DNA from 3 places in the Pectobacterium aroidearum genome. Region 3 is predicted to be linked to each of the others. Evidence: predicted binding sites of a transcription regulator. Region 3 holds the regulator's gene; each other region holds the start of a gene.
What was found. Region 3 encodes Fur, which represses iron uptake genes when iron is present. Its sites were predicted from a motif close to ATAATAATGAGAACNACTATCAA; they were not measured.
Positions count from the first base shown of each region.

Region 1 (6,874 bases), 2.4 Mb from region 3:
CAATTTTTAGTCCCGAAAGATGCAGGAACGCCGCTGGAGCGCCTGATGTTCCTGCATGTATTACGTCAGCTTGATGTGACGCGTTTCCCTGCTATTGCTGCACAAGAGAAAAAGAACCTGTTTACGTATGGTGAAGCGACGTCTTTTAAAAACAACCTTGATAATCGCTACTTCAAAGTAGAAGAAGGCCTCATCGACAGCATAGGCAAGCTGATCGTCAAGAACCCTGATGATGGCTACTTTGAGTTTAAGTATCTCCCTCCCCATATACTGGCGACCCACTATAAATCAGAAGGGGAAGGGAATTACTCCAGAGTGCCGGGCGTGACGGTATTTGATGAAAAAGGGAAATGGCTTTCCCATCAGGCAGACTAATTCGATCTGACGGCGTGGTGGTTGTCGGCAAGGGTATTGGCGTTCATGGTATTGCCAGTAATAGTATTGTCGGTAATAGGGCTGTCGATAATGAGGGTTATCGACAGCACCTCGCATCTTGTTAAAACAGTATGTTGTTAAAACAACAGCCCAAGCAAATAGCGCAAGTCGCCGTCATGCCGTAATGCGCAGCGGTCGGCGATCTGGTCGCTGTCGAGATGCGTCAGCGAGCCGAGAGTTTGCCGCAGCTTGGCACGGAGATCGGTGGGGCGTGCGGAAGTTTCCTGACGAGTCGTGCGCTGGACTAACGTGTTGCCGTTACGCAAGTGCAGCGTAACTTCATGAAAACGTGCTTCCGGGTCAAGCTCATCGGGTGGGGCGGTTTCATCGGCGCGGCGTATGACGCGATTTGCCAGCGCAGAGATCGTGGTTTCAACCGGTGCTTCTGAGAAATGTGCCAGCTTCAACTCCCCTTCAATCAACGCCGCCGCAATCACATATTCCAGACTGAACCGCGCCTCTACGCCGTTTGTCGCGTTACGGATAAACGGTGCAACATCACCACCCGGTGGGAAAGTCACCGTGATCTGTTCGATGGCATCAGCCAGATCGGCATTCGCACCATTCTGCTTATGCCACTGTTCCCGCAGGGCAAAAGCCGCCTCGGCAGCGCTGTGGGTGCCGCCACAGGTTGGATAGCGCTTGAACTCCAGACCGGGAGAAAGCATGCGCCACGGCGCACCCCAGTTTTCAACCAGCAGCTCCGGCTGCTGTTTTTGATCGCCGTGCGCGGCAAGAAAGGCGTCAATCACCTGCTGTGTGTTGCCCTCGAAACCCGCCAAGCCTAGCTTGACGGCGGTTAGCCCAGCTCTGGCTGAAAGCCCCGCATGTAGCGGTTTGACCGCTGAACCAAACTGCGCCCGTAGCCCTGTGGCCTGCGTGGCAGCCAGACCAAGAATGGTCTGTGTCTGTTCCACCGACGCGCCAGCCAGACGTGCAGCGGCCGCGGCAGCGGCGATAGCGCCGAGCGTGGCGGTGTTATGGTAGCCGAGGCTGTAATGACGTGGGCCGCATGCCAGCCCGATTCTGCCCGCCGCTTCCACGCCGATCACATACGCCGTCAAAAACGCCTCTTCCGTTACGGATGACGCCTCAGCGGCAAGGGCAAACAGCGCTGGCAGAATGACGGTGCTGGGGTGTCCACGAAACGCCGGATGGTAATCGTCAAAGTCCAGTACGTGGCCGGAATAGCCCAGAATCAGACTACGCGTCAGGCTGTCCGTGCCGCTGAACACTTGCTTTAATGGCGCGAGCCCGCTATCGGCAATCGCTCCCTGTGCGATCGGGAGCGCGGTAGAGATGAAGTCAGTGACTCCGTCACGGGCGGCATCAATCGCTTCCCGATTGGGTTCGCTATGGATGATGTGGTGGGCAAGCGCTGCGGTGATATCAGTCTGATTGGTCATGGATAGTCATGTGTGCTGGCAGATAAAGCACTAATTTACTGCGCATCGCTGAAGAGCGATTAATAACCAAACGGAATAACAAATTCCATTTGGTTATTAGTGATTCAGAATCAGAAGCGGTCTTTCAACTGCCCCGGTGTAATCCCGAATGCACGGCGCAGTGCCGTGGCAAAGTTGGCGGGGCTGTTGTAACCAGCGATGCTGGCCGCTTGCGCAATACCTATGCCGTCTTTTTGCAAGGCCAGCATGGCGCGCTGCAAGCGACTGTTACGCAGGTACTCAAACACGCTCATATTGAATGTTTGACGAAAATGGCGCTGTAGCGTGCTTTCACTCATGTTGACGCTTTTGGCTATCTCACTCATCGAAAGCTGATCGGCGCTGCCGCTTTCCAGCATCTCTCTGACCTGTTGAATGCGATGGTAGCCGCGCAGGGTGACGCCGCTGCTTTTTTCCTGCGCTACGCTGGCGGTCAATGACGTAAAGGCCTCGATAATCAGGCCCATACACTGCGTTTCCAAATAAAGGCGCTGGAGCGGCGTTTGGCAAGGTTCAGCGTCCAGCGTTTGTAAGGCAATGGCCAGTGCCTGTCGGGACGGCGTCCATAGATGCGTTGCCAGATGGGTCTGTGTGAAATCGTGGATGGCCTGCCAGTCGCCAACGGTATCCATCATGTTGCCGTACAGCCATTCTCTGTCGAATGTTAGCGTAATCGTTCGCTCATATTCATCACGTTTGCCGATACGGGTAAACATCGTTGGTTCTGTCAACGCAATCAGCGAAGCCGGTTGTTTCTCCCCCAGATGTAGCTCCTGATGGCCAAATGAGATGTGCGCATTACCGCTCACCACGATGGCGATCTTGATGGCGTCATCCAGCAGATTTTGGGTTTTCATGTTGTGGCGATTAATCACATCCGCCGTATGCAGGATCAGATGTGGATTGAGCTGCACGACGCTGAACGAGCCGAACAGCACCGGCGTGTTATCGATCAGCCGGGGGCCGATAAAACGGTAATTGTTCGCGACCAGGCTGGATTGCTGAACGATGTGATCTTTATAGATCGGCTTTGATGACTGTGTGAAGCTGCGCACGTGATTACCTACCTGATTAAAACCTTCGACCTGCGCCTTCCATTTTGATGCTTTGGCAAAACATTTTGCTGCTAGAGCAAACCCCGTCCTGAATGACAAATGTAACAATGACCGCGCCAAAATGGTAATGCAAATACTTCTCAATAGCATTTTTCGTTGGGGACGTCACATTGCACGATAAATGCATTTTCCATTTCCGGCAATGCGGAGAAAAGGGCTGATTGATGACAGACCGTATTTCATAACAACACCACGTGATGCCCGTCGGCATGACGCTTCTCTCCCGATAACCGCCATATCTGCGCGTTTTATCTCCGCCGTTATTCAGCACTTTTGCTGATTGTCGTTAGGTGTCGCTGTACCAGCTGCGATGTTGCTCCTTTTTCAGGCTACTTATTCATTTCTTACAGGGCAGGATAATTTTGATGAAACTACCACAATCGCGTCGTTATCTGGCGACGCTCATTGGCGTTAGCTGCGGGATGACATCGTTTCTGAGCGCTGCGCAGACCTCGACCACTCCTTCTACAGAACCTGCTCCTCAGGTGCAGAATCAGGCGGAAAGTAAAGCATCGGGCGATACGATGGTGGTGACGGCCGCAGAGCAAACCCGTCAGGCGCCGGGCGTGTCGGTGATTACGGCTGAGGATATCAGCAAGCGTCCGCCCGCTAACGACCTGTCAGATCTGATTCGCACCATGCCGGGCGTCAATCTGTCCGGTAACTCAACCAGTGGCCAGCGTGGTAACAATCGCCAGATCGATATCCGCGGTATGGGACCAGAAAACACGCTGATTCTGGTGGATGGCAAGCCAGTATCGAGCCGTACAGCCGTGCGTTACGGCTGGCGCGGTGAACGTGATACCCGCGGTGACACCAACTGGGTGCCTGCCGATATGGTGGAACGCATTGAAGTGCTGCGCGGTCCGGCGGCGGCGCGCTATGGTAACGGTGCCGCGGGCGGTGTGGTTAACATCATCACCAAGCAGCCGAGCCAGGAATGGCACGGCACCTGGAACACCTACCTGAACGCGCCGGAACATAGCTCGGAAGGTGCAACCAAGCGTACCGACTTCAGCCTGATGGGCGGCCTGACCGACAGTCTGAGTTTCCGTCTGTACGGCAACCTGAATAAAACCCAGGCTGATGCACGCGATATTAACCAAGGGCATCAGTCTGCACGTGCGGGTAATCAGTCAGCTTCACTGCCTTCCGGACGCGAAGGGGTGCGTAATAAAGATATCAACGGTCTGTTGCGCTGGGATATGACCAAGCAACAGTCACTGGAGTTTGAAGCGGGTTCCAGCCGTCAGGGCAACATCTATGCGGGTGATTCGCAAAATACCAACACGAACCCGCTCGTTGTTAGCAATTACGGTAAGGAAACCAACCGCATGTACCGCCAGAATTTTGCGGTAACGCATCGCGGCTACTGGGACAGCGGCGTCAGCTCTACGTCGTATCTGCAATACGAGCGTACGCACAATACCCGTATCCTTGAGGGGTTGTCCGGCGGTTTAGAAGGGATTTTTGATACAACGAGTCCGAACCAATATGGCACGATAAAACTGGATAACTTCACCGCGCACAACGAAGTGAATATTCCGCTGAATCTTTGGGTCGATCAGGTACTCACGCTCGGGGTTGAGTGGAACGAGCAGAAGATGACAGATCCGGTTTCGAACACGCAGACGACGACCGAAGCGGGGAGTGTGGGGTCGTTGAGCAGCAGTGGTCGCAGTGAGAAATCCGCCGCTCGTCTGGCTTCCGCCTTTGTGGAAGATAACGTCCAACTGACGGACAGCACCATGTTGACGCCAGCGCTACGTGTCGATCATCACAGCACGGCAGGCACCAACTGGAGCCCGTCGCTCAACCTGTCGCAGGAATTAGGTGACGATTACACGCTGAAGCTGGGTATCGCCCGTGCTTACAAAGCGCCGAACCTGTACCAGACCAACGAGAATTACCTGCTCTATAGCCGTGGACAGGGCTGTGCCGGCGGTACGTCTTGCTATCTGATCGGTAATGAAGACCTGAAAGCGGAAACCAGCCTGAATAAAGAGATCGGTCTGGAGTTTCACCGTGATGGGTTGATCGCTGGCATCACCTACTTCCATAACGATTACCGTAACAAGATCGAAGCAGGCAACAATGTCATCGGTAAAGCGGTGGGCGGGACTAATTCTCAATATGCCAACGCCAATATATTCCAGTGGGGCAATGTGCCGAAAGCCGTCATTCAGGGGTTGGAAGGTAACCTGACCGTTCCTGTCACGGAGACCATCAACTGGCGTAACAACCTGACCTGGATGCTGGAGTCGAAGAATAAAACTACGGGCGACTATCTGTCGATTACGCCGGAGTTTACCCTGAATTCATCAGTGGACTGGCAGGCGACAGAGAACCTTTCCTTCCTGGCCGATGTGACCTGGTATGGTCGCCAGAAGCCGAAGAAGTATAACTACAAAGGTGAGAGCGTAACGGGTAGCGCGACCAATGAGTTAAGCCCTTATGCGCTGTTCGGGTTAAGCAGTACCTATACGTTTAATAAGAACCTGAGCGTGACGGGTGGTGTTGAGAACCTGTTTGATAAACGCCTGTTCCGTGCCGGTAATGCGCAGGATGTGGTGAACAGTAACGTGGTTACCATCGCGGGTGCGGGTGCTGCAACCTATAACGAACCGGGGCGGACTTTCTTTGTTAACGTGAAGACGTCGTTCTAAGTTTTATATCCGTCATACTGAATCGCGAACGCCACGGTGCCATTGTGCTGTGGCGTTTTTTATAGCGTGCCATCCCTGGCCGCCATCCTGCGGGCTGTTGCTGCGCAACGTTAAAAATTTCTCCCGGAAATTTTTTATTGCTGCTATCAGGGGCAGAAAATGCCTTTTAAGGTGGCGACGATCGTTTCTACATTCTGATTTTCGATGCGGTAGTGCAGCGTTTGAGATTCGCGTCGATAGCTAATCAATCCTTCTTCACGCATTTTCGCCAGATGCTGTGAGAGGGCGGACTGGCTGAGCGGGATATGTTCAAGCAGCGCACCCACCGACATTTCACCGTGTTCGATAAGCAGGCAAAGCACCAACAACCTGTTCTCGTTGCCAATCGCGCGCAGCAGCGCCGCGGCTTTTTTCGCACCGTCCTGCATGAATTCCCGATCCGAATTGCTTAACGTCATGTTCATACCGTCCTGCGCGACTGGCTAATTTAGAGATGACTAATGTAGTCAGTTTACTATACCGTGAGCACAATGACGACGCTCGGCAACGTTGAGGATGGGGCACCCGCGCGACGCCGTAGCGGTTTACAATCAGGGCGTTCCTCCTTAGAATAATCGGACATCCTTTCCTGAATCTGCTGCTGCAGGAAAAACAACCTTCTCCTCGAAACGGGAGGAGCGATTTTCTGTTTTTTCCAGGTAGCATCATGTCTACATTCACTCGTTTACAAAAACGTTTATCCCGTTTGGGGATAGACACCAATTACCAACATTCTATTTATCATCTTCGCAGGCAGCATGCAGAAGCGCAGGTTCTGTTGCCGGAAGCGTTGCCGCTGGAAGAAAAGGCGGTTCAGCAACTGCTGGATTTCGCCTCGGTACACCTACCGGGCAGCGATGCACACGTCTGCGCCGCTCGCGCGACACCGGATTTCCACCCCGGCACGCTTGCGCCCGTCGGCAGCATTGTTGCCACTACGGAGAACTTTGTTATCCCTGCGGCGATTGGGACCGATATTAACTGCGGGATGCGCTTGCTGACGACGGGCGTACATCATACTGATGCTGACGTACATAAACCGGCGCTGATTCAGGCGCTCAAGAACACATTGCTGCTGGATCAGCGTGATGTTCCTGTGACGCCGGATTCGTTTTCCGCACTCTTTGATGAAGGGCTCGCGACATGGCTTGCGGCGCTGCCCTTGCAGGGGCTC
Region 1 covers NZ_CP166097.1:812,751-819,624, forward strand. The annotation lists gene AB8809_RS03665 (hypothetical protein) at 1-375, shown strand, start outside; gene AB8809_RS03670 (MmgE/PrpD family protein) at 513-1,841, opposite strand; gene AB8809_RS03675 (AraC family transcriptional regulator) at 1,952-2,935, opposite strand; gene AB8809_RS03680 (TonB-dependent siderophore receptor) at 3,361-5,661, shown strand; gene AB8809_RS03685 (metalloregulator ArsR/SmtB family transcription factor) at 5,808-6,119, opposite strand; gene AB8809_RS03690 (RtcB family protein) at 6,368-6,874, shown strand, end outside.
Region 1: the regulator Fur is predicted to act here: its motif matches at 3,063-3,085, upstream of AB8809_RS03680 (TonB-dependent siderophore receptor).

Region 2 (6,874 bases), 530 kb from region 3:
GATATCCGTGTACCGCAAACATGTCTACGCGCCGGCAAACCAGCCGCGAATGATCGCGTGCTGTAGCAGCATGATGGTTTTGCCGTCTTTAATCCGGCCATCGTTCATCATCGCGACAGCTTCGCTGAATGGCAGTTCCAGCACCTCGATATCTTCATCTTCCACACCGCCGCCAGCATTATCCCGTAGCGATTCATCGTATTCGGCAGCAAAGAAATGCAGCCGTTCTGTGACACCGCCGGGCGACATATAGGCATCGAACAGCTTCTCAACGTTACCCACCGCATAACCGGTTTCTTCTATCGCCTCGTTGCGGATGCACTCTTCGGGCGAATGATCGTCCAGCAACCCCGCACAGGCCTCCAGCAGCATGCCACCTTCGTTACCGTTGACGTAGGTAGGAATACGGAACTGCCGCGTCAGGATCACCGTACCTTTTGCCCGGTTGTACAGCAGAATCGTTGCGCCGTCGCCACGGTCATAAACCTCACGAATTTGGCGCACCACGCCGCCATTCTTTCTTTTTAAATCAAAAACATACTTGTGAAGGATAAACCAGTGATCAGATAGCAGCTTCTTTTCGACGATATCAATGGGGGACGACATGCAAACACCTCGGCGATCGATGGCTGGAAGGACTCATTTCATTTATAAAAGCCGGACCATCATATCCCCTTTTAACTCAGGTATAAACGAGCAGGGAAACGCATACCTAACGGGAATAACGGCATAATCGAAAACTAACCACATGATTTTTATGATTTAGTACCACTCTTCCATTTCGCTCTTTTCGTCCATGCCTGGTTTCTCGTCTATGCTATACCCTAAGTTATTCGCGTTTCAGGAAGTCACGCTGCGCTTTCGTTATCTTCATCATTACTGCCAATTCGCTATCGCGCTTACCGCATCGCTTTCCTGACCCGCACAAATTCCATACTGCATCACTTCTCCAACAACATCATCGAGGTAGATAACATGAGCCATTTCATTTTCTCTTCACCTAGAAAATATGTTCAGGGTCGCGGCGTACTGGATGAGCTGGGCGAGCAGCTTAAGCCGCTGGGTACGAAAGCCTTTCTGATGGCAGACGGCATCGTGTGGGACATTATCGGACAGCGCGTCGATGTTTCTCTCAAGCAGGCGAGTATCGGCCACCATTACGAGCGCTTCAACGGTGAGGCTTCCAGCAACGAAATCACGCGCCTTGCCAAGCTGGCGCGTGACGCAGGGACGAATATCGTGGTCGGATTAGGTGGCGGCAAAACGCTCGATACCGCGAAAGCTGTTGCCGATGAGCTAAAACACAACGTGGCTATCGTCCCGACCGTGGCCTCAACGGATGCGCCGTGCAGCGCACTGTCCGTCATCTACACCGACGACGGCGTATTTGAGTCTTATCGTTTTTACGACAAAAACCCCGATCTGGTGTTAGTCGATACTGCTGTATGCGCTCAGGCACCTGCCCGCCTGTTCGCCTCCGGCATTGCCGATGGGCTGGCTACTTTTGTCGAAGCACAGGCAGTTTTGCGCTCTCACTCACTTTCCATGCTGGGCGGAAAACCCACGCTGGCAGGTATGGCGATTGCCGAAACCTGCGAAAAAACGCTGCTAACCTACGGCTACAGCGCCTATAAAGCAGTAGAGAAAGGCGCGGTCACGCCAGCGGTGGAATCTGTGGTTGAAGCGAATACGCTGCTTTCCGGTCTGGGATTCGAGAATGGCGGGCTGGCAGGCGCTCACGCCATCCACAACGGTTTTACCGCGATTAAAGGCGATATCCACCATCTCACACACGGGGAAAAAGTCGCCTACGGCACGTTAACGCATATGGTGCTGGAGCAGCGTCCCGATGAAGAAATCGCCCGCTACATCCGCTTCTACCGCGCCATCAACATGCCAACCCGGTTAAAAGATCTGCATCTGGAAAATGAGCCGTTTGAGAATCTGGTCAAAGTGGGTGAACTGGCATGCAGCGATGCCGATACGCTGAAAAATCTGGACAGCGGGTTAACGGCAGAAGACGTCGCCCACGCGATTGTTGCCGTCGATGCATTCAGCAAAACTATCGCTTAGCCGTAACCACGGTAAAAAGCCTGACGTCAGCAAAATCGATCCAATGGCGTCGGGCTTGGTATATCAGATGTGTCCTTCCCTCCACATCACGGCCACAAAACGTTCTCGTTGCGTCATCAACCTGCTCACGACTATTCACTTTTATTTGATGATAAAACGGGCAGGATAACGACATGTTCTCTGTACTTTGGGTTGTCGCATGATGGATCGTCTCCGCCTGGTTCCCCTATCGGATACGCTGACGCTTGCTCTTTTCGGGACGATCGTGCTGGCATTAGGTATGGGGCTTGGGCGTTTTTTGTATACGCCGATGCTACCCGTGATGCTGGAAGAAGGCCGTTTCACCTTCAACCAGCTTTCCTATATTGCCAGCGCGAACTACGCTGGCTATCTGTTCGGCAGCCTGCTTTTCTCTTTCAGCCGCCGCACCTCAGCTTCTCAACCAATGTTTCTGCTGCTTAGCGCCGCTGCCGCGACCGGCGTTTTACTTCTCGCGATGGCAATGACCACCAGCACGACACTGGTTATGGTTATTCGTTTCCTCGCCGGGATCGCCAGTGCGGCGATGATGATCTTCGGCTCGTTGGCCGTTTTGCACCACACCAGACAGGCTCGCGTTATCGCCTCGCTTTACGCCGGAGTAGGCGTAGGGATCGTATTAGGCAATGAATACATCATCATAGGACGGCATTACGCCCTCACCGCCGAGCTATTATGGTGGGGAGCCGCGCTGCTCTCAGCATTGCTTTTGCTCGCCTTACTTATCCTTTCGCCGCCTAAATCCAGCGTCGCGCCACAAACTATGGAGAATAGTGATGAGCCGCCTCAGCTTGGCTGGAGGCGACTTGCGCTGCTGTATGGCCTTGCAGGATTCGGGTACATCATCATCGCCACCTATCTGCCGTTGATAGTGACTGCACTGGATATGCCGCGTGTATCTCTTCATCTCTGGTCGCTGGTTGGGCTGGCCATCATTCCCGGCTGTTTTTTCTGGCTGTGGGCCGCCAGTCGCTGGGGAACCTTGCCCTGCCTAACGGCAAACCTGCTCATTCAAGGCATATGCGTCCTGCTGACACTGTATAGTCACTCGCCCACGGCGTTGATACTCAGCTGTATCGGCTTTGGTGCTACCTTTATGGGAACAACGTCGCTGGTGATGCCCTTAGCCAAACGGCTACGCGTGCCACACAGCATCAATCTGCTTGGTTTGGTGACGCTCACTTACGGCATTGGCCAAATTCTTGGCCCGCTGCTCACCAGCGCCTTAACGAATAACAACACTGTCGCTCCAGCGATTCTGTGCAGCGCAGCAGCACTTTTCATCGCGGCGGGGCTCTGCTTCCCTTACCGTCGTCCACAACCCTAATCCCGGAGAACACATGCCATACGTCAACATCAAAATTACCAATGAGGGCGTCACCGCTGAACAAAAACGTCAGTTGATTGAGGGCGTGACCCAACTACTGGTCGACGTGCTCAACAAAAACCCGAAAACTACCGTGGTCGTGATTGATGAAGTCGAAACAGACAACTGGGGAATCGGCGGCGTGCCGGTGACGGAACTGAGGAAGGTCAGTAAGAAGTAAGAAGTAAGAAGTAAGAAGTAAGAAGTAAGAAGTAAGAAGTAAGAAGTAAGAAGGTTAACAAATAACAAAACGGTGCCACGCGATGTGGCACCGGACTTATATCCCCGACATCGTATCAATGAGCAGATACATATTCAGGGACACGACGAGCACGACAATGAGTTGCCCAATGCGCTGTACCCATTTTCCGTTGACCATCGTCCCCATCAGTTCACGGTTACCCGTGAAGGACAGCAGGGGAACCAGCGCCAGCGCAATCCCGAAACTCAGCACCACCTGACTCAACACCAGCACGCGCGTTGGATCCATACCGGACAGGATCACAATAAACGACGGTAGCATCGTTACGCTACGACGTACCCACAACGGGATGTGGAAGCGCACAAATCCCTGCATCACCACCTGCCCCGCCAGCGTGCCGACAACCGTGGATGACAAGCCAGCAGCTACCAAACTCAGACCGAAAATCACCGCAGCGGCTTTCCCCAACAGCGGCTCCAGCGTGAGATAGGCTTTATCCAAATCGGCGATATCCTGATTGCCGCTGAAATGGAAGGCTGCCGCCGCCGTCGCCATCATCGCCAGATTGACGAATCCTGCGATGGTCATTGCAATCGCGACATCGACTTTCGTTGCCGAATAACGCTCAGCACGAGTATGGCTGCCTTCGTGCTGCGTCAGGGAAGAATGAAGGTAAATCACATGCGGCATAATGGTCGCCCCCAGCACGCCCGCTGCCAGCAGCACGGCATCGGAGGTCGGCAGACTAGGCATTGCCATGCCTTTGGCTAACGCGGACAGCTCAGGCTGCGAGAAGACCAATTCGACAATATACGCCGCCGCAACAAACAGCAGCAGACCGCCGATGACCATCTCCAGCGGCTTCTGGCCGCGCTGTTGCAGCATTAAAATCAGGAAAGTGGCAATAGCGGTAAGGATCGCGCCTTCCAGCAACGACACGCCCAAAAGCAGCTTGAAACCAATCGCCGCACCGATAAACTCGGCGAGATCGGTCGCCATCGCAATAATTTCGGCCTGCACCCAATACGCCCAAACAGCGGGACGCGGAAAGCGATCGCGGATATGTTCCGCCAGATTCTTACCCGTTGCGATCCCCAGTTTGGCGGACAACAGTTGGATCAGCATCGCCATCAGGTTCGCCCACACCACCACCCACAGCAGCGTATAGCCATAGGCTGCGCCAGACTGGATGTTTGTGGCAAAATTACCCGGATCGATATAACCAATCGCCGCGATAAATGCCGGCCCCATCAGAGAAAGTTTGACCTTCCTTGATGTACGGCTTGTTGACTCAATAACACGGCTACCCGGCATAGTATGACCCTTCTAACACTGGTGTTTTACTACTCTCACAGAAACGATAATGATTATCAAGTGCATTTAGAGAGGTGATACCAATTCTTTTGATAGTTAAAGATGATGAGTCATTCAAAACCTAAAAAACATCTTTTTTATCAAACAAATCTTAACAAAATATAAACAAAAAACCCCATGCAGGGCACGGGGTTTGGAAATGAAGACACGCTATAGATACTGCGCGTAAAAGCAAAAACTATCAGTCTTGTGCTTTTGATACCGCAACCATCGCCGGACGCAGCAAACGGCCATTCAGCGTATAGCCTTTTTGCATAACCATCATGACATGGTTCGGCTGGTGATCGGCCGAAGGTAACATCGTCATTGCCTGATGCACTTCTGGGTTAAACGGTACGTTTACATCACCGACAACCTCAATACCAAATTTGCGGACTGCATCCAGCAATGATTTCAGCGTCAGTTCAACACCTTCAATCATCGCAGCCAGTGATTCATTGGCTTTATCCGCCGTATCCAGCGCGCGTTCCAGGTTATCGATAACTGGCAGCATTTCGCTGGCAAATTTTTCTACCGCAAATTTATGCGCTTTCTCAACATCCATTTCCGCACGGCGGCGAACGTTATCCGCTTCAGCACGAACACGAAGCATATTGTCACGCTCACGCTGTTGCAGTTCGCTCAACTGGGCTTCCAGCTCGGCGATGCGCGCATCACGCGGGTCAGCTACGTCTGCCGTCTCTGGCGCGGCATCCGCTTGCTGCCCTTTTGCTGCTTCCTTTTGATCCAGCACTTGCTCGTCAGGCGTTTTCTGTTCTTTACTACTCATGAAATTCTCCGCGGTTTAGCATTAATCTCGCTAGTTGCTTATTATGGGGATCAAAATCGGGGATTCAAGGGAACCCGTCATATATTGGTTTCCACCGCTGCCGATACACCACGCTGAGGACAAAACAGCAATGAACACACCGCTTACAATGAACAGGCCGTTTAATTGTATTGGCATTGTCGGCCATCCGCGCCACCCAACGGCGCTGGCAACGCATGAGATGCTTTACCACTGGCTCACCGACAAAGGTTACTCGGTTCTGATCGAGCAGCAGATCGCCCGTGAATTGAATCTGAAAGACGCTCCGACAGGTAGCCTTGCCGACATCGGCCAGCAAGCGGATTTGGCGGTTGTCGTCGGCGGTGACGGCAATATGCTCGGCGCAGCGCGCGTGCTGTCGCGCTATGACATCAAGGTGATCGGTGTGAACCGTGGCAACCTCGGTTTTCTAACCGATCTCGACCCTGACCATGCGCAGCAGCAGCTTTCTGACGTGCTCGACGGCCATTACCTGAGCGAACAACGCTTCATGCTGGAAGCGCACGTTTGCCGCGCCAATCAGCCCGACAGCATTAGTACCGCCATTAACGAAGTGGTGCTTCACCCGGGAAAAGTCGCACATATGATTGAATTTGAAGTCTATATTGACGACAAATTCGCCTTCTCCCAGCGTTCAGACGGCCTGATTATCGCTACGCCTACCGGCTCCACCGCCTATTCCCTTTCCGCTGGCGGCCCGATTCTGACGCCGTCGCTGGATGCCATCGCGCTGGTGCCTATGTTCCCGCATACGCTGTCAGCCCGTCCGCTGGTCATCAACAGCAGCAGTACGATCCGGCTGAAATTTTCCTGCATTACTAATGACCTGGAAATCAGCTGCGACAGCCAGATTGCGTTACCGGTACAGGAAGGCGAAGAAGTGCTCATTCGCCGCAGCGAGCACCACCTAAATCTGATTCATCCAAAAAATTACAGTTATTTCAATACACTAAGCTCAAAACTCGGCTGGTCAAAAAAATTATTCTAAAATTCTATCCAGCTACTTTACTGT
Region 2 covers NZ_CP166097.1:4,176,225-4,183,098, forward strand. The annotation lists gene nudK (GDP-mannose pyrophosphatase NudK) at 25-606, opposite strand; gene AB8809_RS18860 (glycerol dehydrogenase) at 976-2,073, shown strand; gene AB8809_RS18865 (MFS transporter) at 2,273-3,439, shown strand; gene AB8809_RS18870 (2-hydroxymuconate tautomerase family protein) at 3,453-3,659, shown strand; gene AB8809_RS18875 (Nramp family divalent metal transporter) at 3,756-4,994, opposite strand; gene grpE (nucleotide exchange factor GrpE) at 5,236-5,823, opposite strand; gene nadK (NAD(+) kinase) at 5,972-6,850, shown strand.
Region 2: the regulator Fur is predicted to act here: its motif matches at 5,032-5,054, upstream of AB8809_RS18875 (Nramp family divalent metal transporter).

Region 3 (6,874 bases):
CCAGAATCGGCTTGCCCAAATTGCCAGCTGCTATCACGCTGAAGTGATAGCGCAGGTCATTTAACGGACGAACCAGACACACTACCAAATAACGATCGGTCAGGAACAGCATGATCAGGCCGATAACCAACCCACTCAGCAAAATGTTCTGCCCAATCGTGGTGATTTGTTCAAAACGAACACCCGCTGCACCGAATTTCTCTGCACTGGCGTTACTGAATGCGGATAAGGACGCGCCAAATTGGCGACTCAATGGCGGCACAACGTTCTTAGCCTGATTTTGGTAATCATCCAGCGCGTTGGCAACGGCCTTTTGGTAAAGCGGCTCCACGCCCTGAGTAACCAGATTGTTCCAGTCACGGCTGACAGCCTGTACCAGCGCGGGGTCCAGACCTGCATGATCGATAGCATTAAACGCCACCAAATCAGACTTCAGTTTATCCAATGCGACGAGTGCGGAAGCCTGCTCTTTATCCGCGGTGGCATTATCACCACTGCGGCGAGCGTCAACGGCACGCGCCAGGCGGGTTACCATACGGAAATATTGATCGTTGCCCTGGTTGATAAAATTCATGTTCTGAACCAGCAAGGTGCTGGTTTTCGAGGTCGCCGTCATCTCTTTAAAAGAGAACATGGTATATATCGATAAGCCACCCCAAAGGACACAAAAAATGCCCAGTACCCATAGCATAGCGGTTCTGATGGCAATATTTTTTATAAGTCTCATAGCTCACTCCAAATCAGGAAAATGGTTAAAAAGATTTTTATCGCTAATCAACCGATATGAATCAGAAAATTCACACCATGAAACAGGTCACTTCTCCCTAGCGTTCACATTTCACCGAGTTGAAAACTCAAAAACCACGCTAACTCATCGGCTAAACACAGAGAATATTTAGCGTTCTCGCTATATTTATTAATATAATTTTTTATATTGAGAATGAGTTCACCTCTTTTCACAGATATAAGGCTTTTAATCAGAGAGTTACTATCAAAATCGCTGTCGCCCCTGCCTGATGTGCGTTGGCATAGGCATGCTGTCAGGCAACAATTGGAATTTAATTTTATCCTTTAATATCAAAAGACTAAAAAACTCACCTCCTCATTTTTATCTCTTCACTTGTAAATGGTTATAGTTCTTATTTCCATTTATTAGGAATATTCCCGCGAAATGTTACAGGTTTTCAATTCGATAAAAACATTATCCTTTGTGCGTATTTTAATTCTCATGAATCGTAACGTACCGTGAAGTAACTTTTATTTCCTACAAACAAAAGTCTGCTTTTAATTACAATCGAAATTAGTTATTAAAATAAAAAGCACATTCATAAAAAATGAAACAATGTCATGAAAAAATATCCATGATGATATTAGGGAAATGCGCGTTTAATCCCAGACGATAGCATAATCCCTATTTATTATGGGGAATTTAGCATCAGCAGAACTGCGTTTCGTTCCTTTACTGCCCCCCGCATTTCATACGCTCTTGATTTACGCATCCTTACCGATACGAGTTTCTCCTGATGTGAGTGTCTGTTATTATTAACAGATAAGTGGGTGAAACATTACACCATACCATTAGGAATCAAGAGGTTATTCAATTCATGGCACTCATCGGAATATTCTTTGGCAGTGATACTGGCAATACTGAAAACATCGCCAAAACGATCCAACAGCAGTTAGGCACCAACGTTGCTGATGTTCATGACATCGCCAAAAGCAGCAAAGAAGACCTCGAAGGTTTCGACATTCTGCTGTTGGGTATTCCAACCTGGTATTACGGTGAAGCTCAGTGCGATTGGGATGACTTCTTCCCGTCGCTGGAAGAAGTTGATTTCACAGGAAAACTGGTTGCCCTGTTTGGCTGCGGCGATCAGGAAGACTATGCGGAATACTTCTGTGATGCCATGGGCACCATCCGTGACATTATTGAGCCTCGCGGCGCGACGATTGTCGGCCACTGGCCAACAGAGGGCTACTACTTTGAAGCCTCTAAAGGGCTCGCAGACGACAATCACTTCATCGGTCTGGCTATCGATGAAGATCGTCAGCCTGAACTGACCAGCGAACGCGTAACAACGTGGGTCAAACAGATCAGCGATGAACTGAACCTGAAAGAGCTGGTTGGCTAAGTCCTGTTGGCTCTGATAATCCCTATCAGAGCCAAAACCGCATTGATAGGTAAAACCTTTCATAATAATTGATACATTTTTTTAACTTCTATCAGTAAACCTGTACAATAATCCCATCGGTTTTATACGTGCTTCACCATTTCCTCATTCATCAACAACGTATTGCGTTCTATACCAGTAGTGTGAATAGGGACAATATTGTTAACATTCCCTTGTTTTCATTTTGTATGTGCGGTTCTATAATTGGGACGCTATTACATTTTTTGAGCCGACCGATGTCATAGGCTAGGCAGCCTCCATTGATAAGTAAGCAACAGGACTAAACCCGCATGACTGACAACAATACCGCATTAAAGAAGGCCGGCCTGAAAGTCACTCTTCCAAGACTGAAAATACTGGAAGTGTTACAGGATCCTGTCTGCCATCACGTCAGTGCGGAAGATTTATATAAGAGACTGATTGATATGGGCGAAGAGATTGGTCTTGCTACCGTCTATCGCGTACTCAACCAGTTTGATGATGCGGGTATCGTAACCCGTCATAACTTCGAAGGTGGAAAATCCGTCTTTGAACTGACACAGCAGCATCATCACGATCACTTAATTTGCCTCGACTGTGGCAAAGTCATTGAATTCCGCGATGAGTCTATCGAAGCACGCCAACGCGAGATCGCAGAAAGACACGGCATTAAACTGACCAACCACAGTTTGTATCTCTACGGGCATTGCAGTGAAGGGGATTGCCGAGAGGATGAAACCCTGCACGATTCCACACGATAAATCGACCGCATAAAAAAATAAAACCGCCGAGGCGGTTTTATTTTTGTCTTCTTTCCAGTCGGCCTTAGCCCACCCAAGTATCGCGCAGTCCAACCGTACGGTTAAACACCAGATGCTCTGCACTGGAGTAAACGCGATCGGCACAGAAGTAACCTTCACGCTCAAACTGATACGCTTTCTCTGCTTCTGCTTGCGCCAGGCTCGCTTCGACAAAACCTTGCGTAATCTTCAGTGAGTCCGGGTTAATCGTCGACAGGAAGTCTTCTGCCGCGCCAGGGTTTGCCACACTGAACAGACGATCGTACAAACGGAATTCCGCAGGTACAGCGTGTGCCGCAGAAACCCAGTGGATCACACCTTTCACTTTACGGCCGTCAGCCGGATCCTTGCTCAGCGTTTCTGCATCATAGCTACAGTAGATCGTGGTGATGGTGCCCTGCTCGTCTTTCTCAATGCGATCGGCTTTGATCACATAGGCATTACGCAGGCGAACCTCTTTACCCAACACCAGACGCTTGTACTGTTTGTTAGCTTCTTCACGGAAGTCAGCACGGTCGATATAGACTTCACGGCTGAATGCCACCTGACGTGAACCCATTTCAGGTTTGTTCGGGTGGTTTGGCATCGCAACAAACTCTTCATGCTCGGCGGGCAAATTCTCGATCACGACTTTTACCGGGTCCAACACCGCCATCGCACGCGGAGCGTTCTCATTCAGATCGTCGCGGATACAGGATTCAAGCGCGGCCATTTCCACGTTGTTATCCTGCTTCGTAACGCCGATACGCACACAGAACTCACGGATAGAAGACGCACTATAACCGCGACGACGCAGACCAGAAATGGTCGGCATACGCGGATCGTCCCATCCTTCAACGACATTTTCCACCACCAACTGATTCAGCTTACGCTTGGACATAATTGCGTATTCGAGGTTGAGGCGAGAGAATTCGTACTGACGCGGATGGCAAGGAATAGTGATGTTATCCAACACCCAGTCATACAGGCGGCGGTTATCCTGGAATTCCAGTGTACACAGCGAATGCGTGATCCCTTCCAGCGCATCGGAAATGCAGTGAGTGAAATCATACATCGGGTAGATGCACCACTTGTTGCCCGTCTGGTGGTGATCGGCAAATTTAATACGATACAGCACCGGATCGCGCATCACGATAAAGGACGATGCCATATCGATTTTTGCACGTAGGCAGGCAGTACCTTCCGCAAATCCACCGTTACGCATTTTTTCAAACAGCGCCAGGTTTTCCTGCACGGTACGATCGCGGTAAGGGCTATTTTTACCCGGTGCCGTCAGCGTACCGCGGTATTCACGGATCTGCTCAGGCGTCAGTTCATCAACGTAAGCCAATCCTTTACCGATCAGCTCAACCGCATACGCGTGCAGCTGATCGAAATAATCAGAAGAATAGCGAACGTCGCCGCTCCATGAAAAGCCCAGCCACTCGACGTCACGTTTGATCGACTCAACGTATTCGATATCTTCTTTTACCGGATTGGTGTCGTCAAAACGCAGGTTGCATTGCCCCTGATAGTCACGCGCAATACCAAAATTCAGGCAAATAGATTTTGCATGCCCAATATGCAGATAGCCATTCGGCTCTGGCGGGAAACGCGTCTGAATATGGTCATGCTTACCGGACGCCAGATCTTCATCGATAATCTGACGGATAAAGTTGGTTGGGCGGGCTTCAGCCTCACTCATTCTTCATTCCTCAATGCTAAAACGACGTATAACCGACAATGATCCAACAAGCTACGCTGGGAAACAACCGTTAGTTTCATTTAATTATTCATAACGAAAAAAAAGGACGAGATTGCCATCTCGCCCTATCAATTTCATCAACATAAGACCACGTTAAACAAATAACGCTGTCATATTACGCCTTGTCGCGTTCCGCTTTCAGTGCAGTAGCTATCGATTCAGCCTGCGTCCCCACGACAATCTGTACGCTTTGCTTATTCAGACGAATCACGCCCGCCGCACCAAGACGCTTCGCCTGTGCATCATCCACCAGAGACGAATCCGCCACGTTCAAACGCAAACGCGTGATACAGGCATCAATACCAATCAGGTTGGTTTTTCCGCCCAGCGCCTGCAAATAGCCCCGTGCTAACGCCGCAGTATCGCCTGATTTCTCGCTCTCAGACGCGGTACTCACATCATAACCATCAGCTTCGCTACCGCTCACGGCCAGCTCACGTCCCGGCGTTAACAGATTGAAGCGCGTGATGGTAAAGCGGAACACCACATAGTAAATAACGAAGAATACCAGTCCCTGAACAAGCAGCATGTACCACTGGGTGGCTAACGGATTACGCGATGACAGCACCATGTCCACCAGACCGGCACTGAAGCCAAAACCGGCAATCCAATGCATGCTGGCCGCGATAAAGACGGAAAAACCAGTCAGCAGCGCATGCAGGAAATACAGCACCGGTGCCACAAACATGAATGAGAATTCCAGCGGCTCAGTGATACCAGTAAAGAAGGAGGCAAACGCCGCCGCCAGCATAATGCCGGCCACTTTGCTTTTGTTCTCAGGGCGTGCACAGTGATAAATAGCCAGCGCCGCACCCGGCAGGCCGAACATCATAATCGGGAAGAAGCCCGCCTGATAACGTCCGGTGATCCCCACAACGGCTTTGCCTGAATCAATAGACTGCTGGCCAGCCAGGAAGTTAGGAATATCGTTGATACCCGCCACATCAAACCAGAACACGGAGTTCAGCGCGTGGTGCAGCCCAACAGGAATCAGCAAGCGGTTAAAGAAGGCATAAACCCCGGCACCTACCGAGCCCATTTGTTGGATGTGTTCGCCAAACGACACCAGCGCATTGTAAATCACCGGCCAGACGTACATTAAAATGAACGCCACCAGGATCATCAGGAAAGAAACCAGAATCGGGACCAAACGGCGCCCGCTGAAGAACGACAGCGCCTTAGGCAGTTCAACCTGACTAAAGCGGTTATACAGTTCGGCGGACATCACACCGACCAGAATTCCGATGAACTGGTTTTCAATCTTGCCAAACGCCGCAGGCACCTGTTCAACCGGGATCCGTTGGATCATGGCGACAACGGCCGGTGAACACAGCGTGGTCAGCACCAGATAGCCGACAAAACCGGTCAATGCTGCCGCACCATCTTTATCTTTCGACATGCCGTAAGCGACACCGACCGCAAACAGCACTGCCATATGCCCGATAATCGCCTCGCCCGATTTGATGAGAAGTGCCGCCAATGCGTTCTCGCTTCCCCAGCCAACCGGATCAATCCAGTAACCTATCCCCATCAGGATGGCGGCAGCAGGCAGCGTCGCGACAGGCACCATCAATGCCCGACCGACTTTTTGTAAATAGCTAAGAGTACTCACTTTTCCCTCTCTTACCTTTGCGAGGTAAATGAAATGTTGTGGGGCAAACAAACCTGCCAATAAATTTCACTGCCGAAGAACGTCGCTGTCGAAAAACTTCATTGTCGAGAAAACATGGCAGCGGTAGTTCTCAGGGGGAGTGTAAGAAAAATAATTCGCTACACAAATTAAACCCCGTGATTATGTGATAAAAATCACCAAAAAACTGCATATTAAAAGTTTATACCTGAATAAAACCCCAACTTATTTCAAGATTAAAAAAAACGGAGTAGACTAATTTTAATGCATAGACAAAACGCGCAACTGGCGCGATTGACGCAATAAATTCCACTTGAAAACCAGGAGAGCGCTGATGAGACTCATTCCCTTAACTACCGCAGCCGACGTCGGAAAATGGGCCGCCCGCCACATTGTAGAAAAAATTAACGCTTTCAAGCCCAGTGCAGAGCGCCCTTTTATTCTTGGGCTACCGACAGGCAGCTCACCGCTGGAGGCCTACAAATCGCTGGTCACTATGCATCAGGCGGGTCTGGTGAGCTTCAAACACGTTGTTACCTTCAATATGGAT
Region 3 covers NZ_CP166097.1:3,648,837-3,655,710, forward strand. The annotation lists gene AB8809_RS16585 (methyl-accepting chemotaxis protein) at 1-727, opposite strand, end outside; gene fldA (flavodoxin FldA) at 1,605-2,132, shown strand; gene fur (ferric iron uptake transcriptional regulator) at 2,462-2,911, shown strand; gene glnS (glutamine--tRNA ligase) at 2,976-4,634, opposite strand; gene nagE (N-acetylglucosamine-specific PTS transporter subunit IIBC) at 4,810-6,306, opposite strand; gene nagB (glucosamine-6-phosphate deaminase) at 6,659-6,874, shown strand, end outside.